DNA from 2 places in the Pseudoalteromonas sp. 0802 genome. Region 2 is predicted to be linked to the other one. Evidence: predicted binding sites of a transcription regulator. Region 2 holds the regulator's gene; the other holds the start of a gene.
What was found. The regulator NrdR, encoded in region 2, represses ribonucleotide reductase genes. The targets are predictions, from matches to a motif close to AAACACNANATNTNGTGTTT.
Positions count from the first base shown of each region.

Region 1: a site for NrdR is predicted at 2,378-2,397, ahead of nrdA (class 1a ribonucleoside-diphosphate reductase subunit alpha). Genes of this name have one in related genera too.

Region 1 is NZ_JABVXE010000001.1:472,106-479,242, reverse strand. Features, by position in the region: gene nrdA (class 1a ribonucleoside-diphosphate reductase subunit alpha) at 1-2,274, opposite strand, end outside; gene HUS61_RS02280 (HAD family hydrolase) at 2,667-3,341, opposite strand; gene ubiG (bifunctional 2-polyprenyl-6-hydroxyphenol methylase/3-demethylubiquinol 3-O-methyltransferase UbiG) at 3,341-4,051, opposite strand; gene gyrA (DNA topoisomerase (ATP-hydrolyzing) subunit A) at 4,228-6,924, shown strand; gene serC (3-phosphoserine/phosphohydroxythreonine transaminase) at 6,994-7,137, shown strand, end outside.
Region 2 is NZ_JABVXE010000016.1:52,653-59,789, forward strand. Features, by position in the region: gene thrC (threonine synthase) at 1-280, shown strand, start outside; gene HUS61_RS17290 (hypothetical protein) at 337-705, opposite strand; gene glyA (serine hydroxymethyltransferase) at 997-2,253, shown strand; gene nrdR (transcriptional regulator NrdR) at 2,362-2,811, shown strand; gene ribD (bifunctional diaminohydroxyphosphoribosylaminopyrimidine deaminase/5-amino-6-(5-phosphoribosylamino)uracil reductase RibD) at 2,814-3,953, shown strand; gene HUS61_RS17310 (riboflavin synthase) at 3,958-4,611, shown strand; gene ribBA (bifunctional 3,4-dihydroxy-2-butanone-4-phosphate synthase/GTP cyclohydrolase II) at 4,654-5,769, shown strand; gene ribE (6,7-dimethyl-8-ribityllumazine synthase) at 5,875-6,339, shown strand; gene nusB (transcription antitermination factor NusB) at 6,355-6,765, shown strand; gene thiL (thiamine-phosphate kinase) at 6,810-7,137, shown strand, end outside.

The sequences.
Region 1 (7,137 bases), on a different contig from region 2:
AGCGCCGCCTGCACAACCGTCATCTTCTACCTCTGGTGTTAACTCATCTTGAGAGTCTGATGCACCATCACGTGTGTTGTGATAGTACAGAGTTTTAACACCAAGTTTATACGCAGTCAGTAGGTCTTTTAATAGCACCTTCATAGGTACTTTACCGCCTTCGTACTTAGATGGATCATAGTTAGTGTTTGCAGAGATCGTTTGGTCAACGAATTTTTGCATAATACCAACAAGTTGTAGGTAACCATCGTTTGAAGGAATATCCCACAGTAGCTCGTAGTTATCTTTCAGATTTTCATAATCTGGAACTACTTGCTTTAAGATACCATCTTTACTTGCTTTAACGCTGATATGACCACGTGGTGGTTCAATACCATTTGTTGCGTTAGAGATTTGCGATGATGTCTCTGAAGGCATTAGGGCAGATAGCGTAGAGTTACGCATACCGTGCTCTTTAATGCTTTCGCGTAATGAGTCCCAATCTAAGTGAAGCGGCTCTTCACAGAACTGATCTAGGTCACGCTTGTAAGTATCTGTTGGCATAATGCCTTGAGAATACGTTGTCTCGTTAAATTTAGGACACGCACCACGTTCTTTCGCTAACTCATTTGATGCTTTCATTAGGTAATATTGAATTGCTTCAAATGTTTTGTGAGTTAGGGCATTTGCGCTGCCATCTGAGTAACGCTTACCATTTTTCGCTAAGTAGTATGCGTAGTTAATAACACCAATACCTAGCGTACGACGACCCATAGTCGCGTTTTTCGCCGCAGGAACAGGGTAGTCTTGGAAATCAAGTAAGTTATCAAGGGCACGTACTGCAAGTTCAGCAAGCTCTTCTAATTCGTCAAGTGACTCAATTGCACCTAAGTTAAACGCCGACAACGTACAAAGTGCAATTTCACCTTCTTCATCCATTACATTGCTAAGTGGCTTAGTTGGTAATGCAATTTCTAAACATAAGTTAGATTGACGAATTGGTGCCACAGTCGAGATGAACGGGCTGTGCGTATTACAGTGGTCAACGTTTTGTAAGTAGATACGACCTGTGCTCGCACGCTCTTGTGCAAACATTGAGAATAACTCAATCGCCTTAATACGTTTTTTACGAATTGACTCGTCTTGCTCATATTTGATGTATAGCTCATCAAACTTCGCTTGATCTTCAAAGAAAGCATCGTATAGGCCCGGTACATCTGAAGGGCTAAATAATGTGATGTAATCGTCTTTGATTAAACGGCTATACATTAATTTGTTAAATTGCACACCGTAGTCAAGGTGACGTACACGGTTATCATCAACACCACGGTTGTTCTTAAGAACAAGTAGGTTTTCAACTTCTAAGTGCCAAAGTGGGTAGAACAGCGTTGCTGCGCCGCCACGAACACCACCTTGTGAACAGCTCTTAACCGCTGTTTGGAAGTGCTTATAAAACGGAATACAACCTGTGTGGTACGCTTCGCCGTTGCGAATAGGGCTACCAAGCGCACGGATGCGACCGGCATTAATACCAATACCCGCACGTTGCGAAACGTATTTAACAATCGCAGACGATGTTGCATTAATAGAATCTAGGCTATCACCACATTCAATAAGTACACATGAGCTGAACTGACGTGTAGGAGTACGTACACCTGCCATGATAGGTGTAGGTAATGAAATTTTGAATGTAGATACTGCATCATAAAAACGCTTGATGTAATCAAGACGTGTCTCTTTTGGATAATCAGAGAATAAGCTTGCAGCCACTAAGATATATAAAAACTGTGCACTTTCGTAGATTTCACCAGTAACACGGTTTTGAACTAAATACTTACCTTCAAGTTGCTTAACAGCAGCGTAGCTGAAGTTTAAGTCACGGTTGTGATCGATGTAAGCATCTAACTCGTCAATTTCTTGCTCGGTATAATCAACAAGTAGGTGTTGATCATAACGCTTGTCTTCAACTAATTTAGTGATGTGATCGTATAAGCGTGGTGGCTCAAATTGACCGTACGCTTTTTTACGTAAATGGAATACAGCTAAGCGAGCAGCGAGGTATTGGTAATCAGGCGTATCTTTAGAGATCTGATCAGCTGCAGCTTTGATGATTGTTTCATGAATGTCATCGGTACGAATGCCGTCATAAAATTGAATATGTGATTTTAATTCAACTTGTGAGACAGACACATTCTCTAGACCTTCTGCGGCCCAAGCGATCACGCGATGGATCTTATCTAGATCAAGTGACTCTTTACGGCCGTCACGTTTGCTTACAGATAGCTGTTGGTTCATAGTTTTGCCTGTATTCCTTGGGAAATTATAGTTGTAAAGACAAAGGTATTCTTTATGTAATTATTATTATTAAACGCCAGGGTGATCTAATTGAATAACATTTAGCCACAATATCTGGTGTTGTTTAAATTGCAGATCACAAGATAGTGTGGTCTGCGCTGTTTTGCAAGGGATAGAATTGCCCCATTTTGTGGATAACTATTGGATAAGCGCATTGTGTTAGTGACCATTAACCTTTGAACATTCATAGACGACGAAATTTGTAGAAATCAACAAAAGATCCGGAAAATTTACCGTATTTAAAAATAAATTTTGGCTGATTTTTTTATCATCAATGAATGCTCAAAAGTAAATCAAATCACAATATATGGTGTTTAAGTTATCAAATAACACTATATATGGTTAAAACCATCTATTGGCGTTTGCCAATTGAAATCCGCTTGCCAGCCAAGTGCAGCGTCTACACTGGGTATATAACCCCATAACGCTGTTGCGCTGAACATATTGGCCGCTTTTGCAGCTTGAATATCACGTTCAGCATCACCGATATACAAACAACGGCTCGGATCAACGTCTAAGATCTCAGCGGTGTGTAGTAGTGGTTCCGGTGATGGTTTTGACACAGCTAATGTATCGCCACTCACAACTGCCTTTGCATCACGCAAAGAGGGAATAGCTTGCACTAAGGGCTCAGTTAAAAAGCCGGGCTTATTAGTCATAATACCCCACTTAATATTGTTTTGATCAAGTGCAATTAAAAGCTGTTCTATGCCATTGAAACATTTACTGTGTACAGCAATATCCTCGGCGTAGTAATCAAGAAGCTGTTGGCGCAAGGCGAGTTGTTCAAGTTCAGGCCATTTATCACCAAAGCCCACTTCTAATAATGCATTTGCACCGTTAGAAGCCGCAGGGCGATAAACATGCTCAGCAACAGGCGCCACATTGGCATCTGCTAACACGCGGTTTAATGCGCCACCTAAGTCATCTGCGGTATCGAGTAGTGTGCCATCTAAATCAAAGATAAAAGCATCAAAATCGATAGAGGGTGTTTGTACACCACTCATCAGGCTAGTTTCTCAAAGTGCAGGATGTAATTAACACTTACATCATCATTTAAGCTGTACTGCTTAGAAAACGGGTTATAGTTTAGGCCGGTACTGGTGCGTACTTTTAACCCCGCTTCTTCTGCCCATGCAATAAGCTGTGCAGGCTTGATGAACTTTTTATGGTCATGAGTACCTTCAGGGACCATCTTTAAAAGCTTTTCAGCACCGACAATAGCAAACAAATAAGCTTTTGGTGTTTTATTTAATGTTGAAAAGAATACATCGGCGCCCGGTTTAGCAAGCTCTGCTACAGCACGAATAATAGAAGCAGGATCTGGAACATGCTCAAGCATTTCCATACAGGTCACAACATCAAAGCGAGCAGGGTGCTCAGCTGCGAATTGCTCTGCAGGTACTTTTATATAATCAACAGGCACGCCTGTTTCTAAACTATGTAACTTAGCAACGGTTAGTGGCTCTTGGCCCATATCAATGCCGGTTACTTTAGCGCCCATTCGCGCCATACTTTCACTTAAGATGCCGCCACCACAGCCAACATCTAAGGTTTCCTTATCAAATAAGCCGCCTACTTTATCAGCGACAAAATCCAAGCGAAGAGGATTTATTTCATGAAGGGGTTTGAACTCTCCGTCGCGGTCCCACCAACGTTCTGCGATGGCTTCAAACTTTGCAATTTCTGCATTATCTACATTTTGATGCTCGGTCATAAAAAACTTCCTCGTTAATCTGAGGCCATTATATAGGGGGAAATTAATAAATCGCAAAGATTTAGCGCCTGTAAATCTAAATAAATTGTGATAGCATGGTCTGGAAATAATAACTAAAGCTCTTAAGACGGCGGTTTGCCTCTTAATGAGTCAATACTGAAGGAATGTGAAATCAAATGACTGATCTCGCCAATGAAATTCTGCCAGTCAATATTGAAGATGAATTAAAAAACTCCTACCTTGATTACGCGATGAGTGTAATCGTAGGACGTGCATTGCCAGACGTACGTGACGGCTTAAAGCCAGTTCACCGCCGCGTTCTATTTGCAATGAACGAACTCAATAATGATTGGAATAAACCTTACAAGAAATCAGCACGTGTTGTTGGTGATGTAATCGGTAAGTACCACCCACATGGCGACAGCGCGGTATATGACACCATCGTTCGTATGGCGCAGCCTTTCTCATTACGCTACATGCTTGTTGACGGCCAAGGTAACTTTGGTTCTGTTGACGGTGACTCTGCGGCAGCAATGCGTTATACGGAAGTCCGTATGGCGAAAATGTCACATGAATTATTAGCTGATTTAGAAAAAGAAACGGTTGATTACGTACCGAACTACGACGGTACTGAGCAAATTCCTGACGTATTACCTACTAAAGTACCTAACTTATTAGTAAATGGTTCTTCGGGTATCGCGGTTGGTATGGCGACGAACATTCCACCTCATAACTTAACAGAAGTTATCAATGGTTGTTTAGCGCTTATTCAAAACCCTGATATGTCAATTGCTGACCTTATTGAATATATCCCGGGTCCAGATTTCCCGACTGCGGCGATTATCAATGGCAAAAAAGGCATTGAGCAAGCGTACTTAACCGGTCGTGGTAAAGTATATATCCGTGCTCGCGCTGAAATCGAAGTTGACGAAAAAACCGGTCGTGAAACAATCATCGTTCACGAAATCCCTTATCAAGTTAACAAAGCACGCCTTATTGAAAAGATCGCAGAGCTTGTTAAAGATAAGAAGATTGAAGGTATTAGCGCACTACGTGACGAATCAGATAAAGACGGTATGCGTATCGTTATCGAAATCAAACGTGGTGATGTTGGTGAAGTAATCTTAAACAACCTATACGCACAGACTCAGTTACAAACTGTGTTTGGTATGAACATGGTTGCACTTGATAACAACCAACCTAAGTGTTTCAACTTAAAAGAAATGCTTGAAGCGTTTATCGTACACCGCCGTGAAGTTGTTACACGTCGTACAGTATTCGATTTACGTAAAGCCCGTGACCGTGCACACACACTTGAAGGCTTAGCGATTGCCCTTGCGAATATCGACCCAATTATCGAACTGATTCGTAAGTCACCAACACCAGCAGAAGCAAAAGCTGCACTAACAGCACGTCCTTGGGAACTAGGCACTGTTAAAGCAATGCTTGAAAAAGCAGGTGAAGATAACGTAGCACGTCCTGATTGGTTAGCGGCTGATCTAGGTATCCGTGACGGTCAGTACTATTTATCTGAGCAACAAGCACAAGCAATTCTAGACCTACGTTTACACAAACTAACGGGTCTTGAGCATGAGAAGATCTTAGACGAGTACCAAAACTTACTTGATCTAATTGCTGAGCTTTTACATATTCTTTCAAGCCCAGAGCGTCTAATGGAAGTTATCCGCGACGAGCTAGTAGAAATTAAAGAGCAATATGGTGACGAACGTCGTACTGAAATCAGTGCAGCTGCTCACGATATTAGCCTTGAAGACCTAATCAATGAAGAAGACGTTGTTGTAACGCTTTCTCACGAAGGCTACGTTAAGTATCAACCATTATCTGACTACGAAGCACAGCGTCGTGGTGGTAAAGGTAAATCAGCAACGAAGATGAAAGATGAAGACTTCATCGAACGTCTATTAGTTGCAAATACACACGATACAATTCTGTGCTTCTCAACAGCGGGTCGCTTATACTGGCTGAAAGTGTATCAGTTACCTTTAGCAAGCCGTGCAGCGCGTGGTAAGCCAATTGTTAACTTATTACCACTTGAAGCTGATGAGCGTATTACTGCTATCTTACCAGTACGTGAGTACGAAGAAGATAAATACATCTTCATGGCAACAGCGTTTGGTACAGTTAAGAAAACACCACTTACAGCTTACAGCCGTCAACGTGCGAGCGGTATCATCGCTGTTAACTTAAATGAAGGCGATAGCCTAATTGGTGTTGATATCACTGATGGCACGAATGAAATCATGCTATTCACTGATGCTGGTAAAGTTGTTCGCTTTAAAGAAGCAGAAGAGTCAGAAGTTGTTGATGAAAACGGTAACCCAGTTCTAGACGAAAACGGTAACCCAGAAATCCGCTTCAAAGGTGTACGTCCAATGGGTCGTACAGCAACAGGTGTTCGTGGTATTAAGATGGCTGACGACCAACGCGTTGTGTCGTTAATCGTACCTAAGTCAGATGGTGCAATCCTAACTGTGACAGAAAACGGTTACGGTAAGCGTACAGCACTTGAAGATTACCCATCGAAGAGCCGTGCAACACAAGGTGTTGTATCAATCAAAGTAAGCGAGCGTAATGGCGCTGTGGTTGGTGCAGTACAAGTTGACGATAACGACGAAATCATGATTATCTCGAATCGCGGTACCTTAGTACGTACCCGTGTAAACGAGGTTTCTACGGTTGGTCGTAATACTCAAGGCGTTATTTTGATACGAACTATTGACGAAGAGCAAGTAGTTGGTTTACAACGTATCGAAGAAATCGAAGTTGATGAGCTTGAAGCCATCGAAGGCGAGGCCGTTGAAGTAGTCGATACCAATACTGAAGAAACGGGTGATAACCCACCTTCAGAATAACATTGATTTAAAAAGCGGCTTCGGCCGCTTTTTTTATCCGCACTATAATTACTGGAATGAGGCAAAGTAATGACTAAGTATAATTTTTGTGCAGGACCGGCAATGCTACCGCCGGCAGTTATGCAAAAAGCACAAAAAGAATTTATAGATTGGCAAGGTTTAGGTGTCTCTGTGATGGAAATTAGCCATCGCAGCAGCGACTTTTTAGCGCTT
Region 2 (7,137 bases):
AGAGGTGATGAAAAAAATTCATCAAACGGGTTACATCGCAGAGCCTCATACTGCAATTGCTTATCAAGGCTTGAAAGAAAATCTAGCAGATGGCAGTGCAGGTATCTTTTTAGCGACTGCACACCCAGCTAAATTTAAAGACAGTGTAGAAGAAATTTTAGACATCGAACTGCCTATGCCAAAACCGCTCGCTGATGCGCTAGCAAATGAGTGTTTGGCTGAAGATATTAAGTTTGATTATCAATTGCTTCGAACTGAGCTGTTAAATAAATTAGCATAACCTTGATTATAGAGCGGCTAAGCCGCTCTTTTTTATGCTGTCTTTTAATAAAGCCCTCAATGAAGTAACGAATGGCTATGACGGTTTAAAATCCGCATGCTTAGAATGACCCCTGCCGAGATACACAGCAAAATACTGATCACCGAAACGAGTTCATTTTGCGTCCATTGCATCAAGGTGAATGCCGAAATAAAAATGATAAAAGGTTTAAATTCATAGTAATAGCGACGTTTTCTTTGCTTGACTCGCTGGCTTGAATGATCGGTTCTTCTGGCTTCAGAACGCATCCGCCAAATGTTAGCACCTAATAAAAATAAGATTACACCGATTAATGTAGGCACATAATTATTGGCTAATGTGATACAACTGATGCCGAGAAAAAAGTATCCGTAGGGGACTAATTCGTATATTGGTTTAGCTAACATGTACTTATACCATCCTTGATATTGACTAGTTATATAAGCTTAGTTTGCCCTAATAAAAACGCAATTTAACAGAGCGATTTTTTGTTTAAGTGACATTTTAAATATCTATGAAATATTTTAAATTTATAAATTTTTGTTATGTATCAATAAAAAAATATCATTATTAAAACACTGTGAAATAAATTCAATCCCTGTTTAAATATGTTCATCTTTACAAGATAGGCAAAAGTGCGTTTTAAGCGTACAATACAGCCTTTAAAAAACACCATACACGTTGCCTTAGGAGACCCCATGTTAGAACGTAGCATGAATATTTCGGATTTCGATCCAGAGTTATTTGCAGCCATCAATAAAGAGACGGCTCGTCAAGAAGAGCACATCGAACTGATCGCGTCTGAAAACTACTGTAGCCCACGCGTACTTGAAGCGCAGGGTTCTCAGCTTACCAACAAATATGCTGAAGGTTACCCAGGCAAACGTTACTATGGCGGTTGTGAGCATGTTGACGTTGTTGAGCAACTAGCTATTGACCGTGCAAACGAATTATTCGGCACAGATTACGCTAACGTTCAACCACATGCGGGTTCACAAGCAAACGCAGCTGTTTTCCAAGCACTTCTTCAGCCACACGATACAGTACTAGGTATGAGCTTAGCTCATGGTGGTCACTTAACTCACGGTTCACACGTTAACTTTTCTGGTAAAACGTACAATGCAATTCAATACGGCCTAAACGACGAAACAGGCGAAATTGATTACGCTCAAGTTGAAGCACTTGCATTAGAGCACAAGCCAAAAATGATCATCGCTGGTTTCTCTGCATACTCAGGCGTTGTTGACTGGGCTAAATTCCGTGAAATCGCTGATAAAGTAGGTGCATACTTATTCGTAGATATGGCTCACGTTGCTGGTCTTATCGCGGCTGGTGTATACCCAAGCCCAATCCCTCACGCACACGTTGTTACAACAACAACTCACAAAACATTAGCAGGTCCTCGTGGCGGTCTAATCGTTTCTGCATGTGGTGATGAAGAGATCTACAAAAAGCTAAACAGCGCTGTTTTCCCTGGCGGTCAAGGTGGTCCTTTATGTCACATCATCGCTGCTAAAGCGGTTGCTTTCAAAGAAGCATTACAACCAGAATTCAAAGCGTACCAAGCACAAGTTGTTAAGAACGCACAAGCAATGGTTGAAGTACTGCAAGAGCGTGGCTATAAAGTTGTTTCTGGTAAAACAGACAACCACTTATTCCTTCTTGACCTAATCGATAAAGATATCACAGGTAAAGATGCTGACGCTGCACTAGGTAACGCAAACATCACTGTAAACAAAAACTCAGTACCAAACGACCCACGTTCACCGTTTGTAACGTCTGGTCTTCGTATTGGTTCTCCGGCTATTACTCGCCGTGGTTTCAAAGAAGCTGAGTCAAAAGAGCTTGCTGGCTGGATCTGTGACGTACTAGACAACATCAACGATGAGTCTGTACAAGCAGAAGTAAAAGAGAAAGTTAAAGCTATCTGTAAAAAATTACCAGTTTACGCTTAATTACTGGTTAAACCGTAATTAAGATAACAATAGCGTTGTTTTTTGCTATTATAAAGGCCGCTTACTAAGCGGCCTTTTTTTGTTTTTTATAAACGGAAGTTGAACCCTATGCATTGCCCTTTTTGCACCGCAAAAGATACTAAAGTAATTGATTCTCGACTAGTTGGCGGTGGTCACCAAGTGAGACGTCGACGTGAATGTAACGAATGCCATGAGCGCTTTACCACCTTTGAAGGCGCTGAACTTGTGATGCCAAGAGTCATCAAGCAAGACGGTAGCCGCGAACCATTCAATGAAGACAAGTTACTGAATGGCTTGCATCGCGCTTTAGAGAAACGCCCAGTGAGCACTGAGCAGGTCGACGAAGTCGTTAACATCATTAAATCTCAACTTCGTGCTACAGGTGAGCGTGAAATCTCTAGCCATTTAATTGGCGAGTGCATCATGGAGTCACTGAAGAAACTCGACAAAGTGGCCTATGTGCGTTTTGCATCGGTTTATCGTTCATTTGAAGATATTCGCGAGTTTGGTGAAGAAATCGCTCGTTTAGGTGATTAATCATGTCGTTTACAGAGCTTGATACGGCTTACATGGCGCGTGCCATTGAGCTGGCTAAACAAGGTCGTTTTACTACAACGCCAAACCCGAATGTTGGCTGTGTTTTGGTTAAAGATGGCGAAATAGTCGGTGAAGGGTTTCATCAAATCGCAGGGCAGGGCCATGCTGAAGTGAATGCCTTGGCTGTAGCTGGCGACAACGCGAAAGGCGCTACTGCCTATGTCACTTTAGAGCCTTGTAGTCATTATGGACGCACCCCGCCTTGTGCCGAAGGTTTAAAAGCCGCGGGTGTTAGCAAGGTCATTGCCGCTATGGTTGACCCAAACCCTGCGGTGAGTGGTCGCGGCCTACAAATTTTAGCTGACGCCGGTATTAGCGTTGCATCAGGTTTACTTGAACAACAAGCGCGCGATTTAAATAAAGGTTTTTTAAAGCGTATGGAATCTGGATTGCCATATGTGACTTGTAAAATGGCATGTAGTTTAGATGGTAAAACCGCGCTAAATAACGGCCAAAGTAAATGGATAACAGGCCCTAAAGCGCGCCAAGATGTGCAAGCATTTCGTGCACAAAGCTGTGCTATCTTAACCGGTGCAGACACCGTTATTACTGATAATGCCAAACTAAATGTTCGTGTTGATGAGTTGCCATTTACAATGCCAACCTCGTTGCCTTTGCGCCAACCAACCCGAATCATTATTGACTCACAAAACAGGTTAACGCCTGAGCTTGCGTTATTCAGCATCGAGAGCCCGGTGATAATTTTTACCACTTCGCTTGATAATCACACCAAGTGGCCTCACTTTGTTAAACACGAAGTGGTGCCAGCAAATAACAATAAAGTTGATTTATCGGCGGTTTTAAAGCGTCTTGCTGAACTACAATTTAATCATATTTGGCTCGAAGCGGGGGCAACCCTTGCTGGGGTGTTCGCAGAGCAAGATTTAATTGACGAATACATTGTTTATATTGCCCCTAAGTTAATAGGTGATATGGGCAAAAGCTTACTAAACTTTGCAGAAGTCACCATGATGAGTGATATCACTGAACTGACCTTTACTGATACAGTGATGATTGGCGATGATATTCGCTTAACAGCGATAAAAGCAAAGCAAGCCACAGACATTGAAAATAAAGAGTAGCACTATGTTTACTGGAATTATTGAAGCAACAGGTAAAATTGTTGAACTAACACAAAAGCAAGGTGATCTAGCTATTCGTATTCAAAGCCCTAATTTGGATATGAAAGACGTCAAGCTCGGTGACAGTATTGCCACCAATGGTGTGTGTTTAACGGTTGTCGCTAAACATAGCGATGGTTTTAGTGCTGACTTATCAAACGAAACAATTAGCTTAACTGGGTTTGCACATTATAAAAAAGGTCAAACAGTTAACCTTGAAAAAGCCATGCAACCGGTTTCTCGCTTAGGTGGGCACTTAGTGTCAGGGCATGTTGATGGTATTGCGACTGTCGAAAGTATTAGTCCTAATGCTCGTGCAACTGAGTACTGGTTAAGCACAGACAATGATTTAATGAAGTACATTCCGTACAAAGGTTCGGTGTGTATTGATGGCATTAGCTTAACCGTTAACGAGGTTGAGCAAAATCGCTTTAAGCTGACGATTGTTCCGCATACTGCAGAGCAAACAACGATTGCAGAATTTCAGGTGGGGACTCAGGTGAACTTAGAAGTTGACCAGATTGCTCGCTATTTAGAGCGCCTAATTAAAGGGGCTGAACAACCTTCCCGTTCAGACATATCAATGAGCTTGCTAGCACAAGCTGGCTTTATTAAATAAGCACAGATACGTCACTATTAATCATACTCTCATGGGCACATTATGAATTTACACAGCGCGCAAGAAATTATCGATGACATTAAAGCCGGTAAAATGGTTATTTTAATGGACGATGAAGACCGAGAAAATGAAGGCGATTTAATCATCGCAGCAGAGCACATTAGTGCTGATGCTATCAACTTTATGGCAACACATGGCCGTGGTTTAATTTGTTTAACAATGACACAAGAGCGTTGTCAGCAGTTAGAATTACCACTTATGGTGAAAAATAACGGTGCTGCTTTTTCAACTAACTTCACAATGTCAATTGAAGCGGCGAAAGGTGTAACTACAGGTATTTCAGCGGCCGACCGTGCCCGTACCGTTCAAGCTGCAATCGCTAAAGGTGCCGTGCCGAGCGATATCGTACAGCCAGGGCATATTTTCCCAATTATGGCGCAGCCTGGTGGCGTGTTAACACGTGCAGGTCATACTGAAGCGGGTTGTGATTTAGCGCGTTTAGCGGGTCTTGAGGCGTCATCTGTGATTGTTGAAATCTTAAACCCAGATGGCACCATGGCGCGTCGCCCTGATCTTGAAGTATTTGCTAAAGAGCATGACTTAAAGATTGGCACCATTGCAGATTTAATCGAATACCGAAACCTAAACGAAACCACCATTGAGCGCGTTGCTAAATGTAAACTGCCAACAGATCACGGTGAGTTTGATTTAGTGACCTACAAAGACACCATTGATGGTCAGCTTCACTATGTTTTACAAAAAGGTGAAGTATCGAAAGATGAACCAACGTTAGTACGTGTTCACTTACAAAGTACCTTTAACGATATTCTATTATCAGATAGAAGTGCTGATCGTAGCTGGGGCTTATCAGATGCTATGGCTTATATCGCTGAGCACAACGGTGTGCTGGTTATCTTGGGTAAACAAGAGTCAACAGAAGACCTAGAAGCAACCGTTAAAGCCTTTGCCGCTGAAGATGCTGGCGAAAATGTGAGTCATCGTAAATTCCAAGGTACATCGCGTACTGTGGGTGTGGGCTCGCAAATTTTGGCTGATTTAGGTATTGAAAAGATGCGCTTAATGAGCCGTCCTAAGAAGTACCATGCGTTATCTGGTTTCCACTTAGAAGTGGTTGACTATGTTGAGCCACAGTCTTAGTTAGGGAAAACAGATTTACTAGGCTACTTTTATATTTTTGTGGTATTATGCGCCGTAATTTTTGCGCAATCGCAACCGCTTAAACTTATTTTTTAGGGTTATTAAATGAAAATTATTGAAGGTAACAAATACGCACCGGGCAAAAAATTTGCCATTGTCATTTCTCGCTTTAATGACTTTATTGGTAGCAGCCTATTAGCAGGTGCTGTTGATGAGCTTAAGCGCACAGGTGGCGTATCTGAAGACGACATTACAGTTGTTTACGTACCAGGTGCCGTTGAATTACCTTTAGCAGCGAAACGCGTTGCGGCAAAGAAAGAACACGATGCAATCATCGCTTTAGGCGTAGTGATCAGAGGTGGTACACCACACTTTGATTTAGTCGCTGGCGAATCAAACAAAGGTCTTGCGCAAGTATCTCTTGAGTATGATATCCCGGTTGCATTTGGCGTATTAACCACTGAAAGCATTGAGCAAGCAATTGAGCGCGCAGGTACCAAAATGGGTAACAAAGGCGGCGAAGCTGCTTTAGGTGCGCTTGAAATGGTTAATGTGTTAGACAAAATTTAAGTTTAAGGAATCTCTGTGAAACCAGCAGCAAGACGTAAAGCACGTATCTTAGCACTTCAAGCCGTATACTCTTGGCAGTTAAGCGGTAACCCAATTGCTGATATTGAACAGCAAATGTTAATTGAAAATGATGTGACTAAGATCGACGTCGAATATTTCAAAGACCTAGCACGCGGTGTTGTTGTTAACTGTAAGCAATTAGATGAAATCGTTGCTCCACATTTAGCACGCCCAGCTGATGAGTTAGACATGGTCGAAAAAGCAATTTTACGTCTGTCTGGCTATGAGCTGAAATTCCGTGAAGACGTACCTTACAAAGTGGCAATCAATGAAGGCATTGAGCTTGCTAAAATGTTTGGTGCTGAAGACAGCCATAAGTTTGTCAACGGTGTACTTGATAAAGCAGTGAAAGAACTGCGTAAGTAAGTAGCCCCGTAAAGGAGAGCCGGCTTGGGCCGGCTTTTTTGTGTATGAAGGAATTTGAACTAATCAATCGTTACTTTAAGGGTCGTGGCATTATTCGCCGTGATGTGAACCTAGGTATTGGTGACGATTGTGCCTTAGTAACTGTGCCTGAAAACTGTCAATTGGCGGTAACAACAGACACCTTAGTTGCGGGCGTACACTTTTTTGATGACATCTCTGCGCGTGCCCTTGGGCATCGAGCTTTAGCTGTTAACTTAAGTGATCTTGCGGCAATGGGCGCTGAACCTACGTGGATTTCGGTAGGCCTGACGTTGCCTGAAGCAAATATAGAGTGGCTTGAAGAGTTCACTGAAGGCATGCATGAAATTGCAG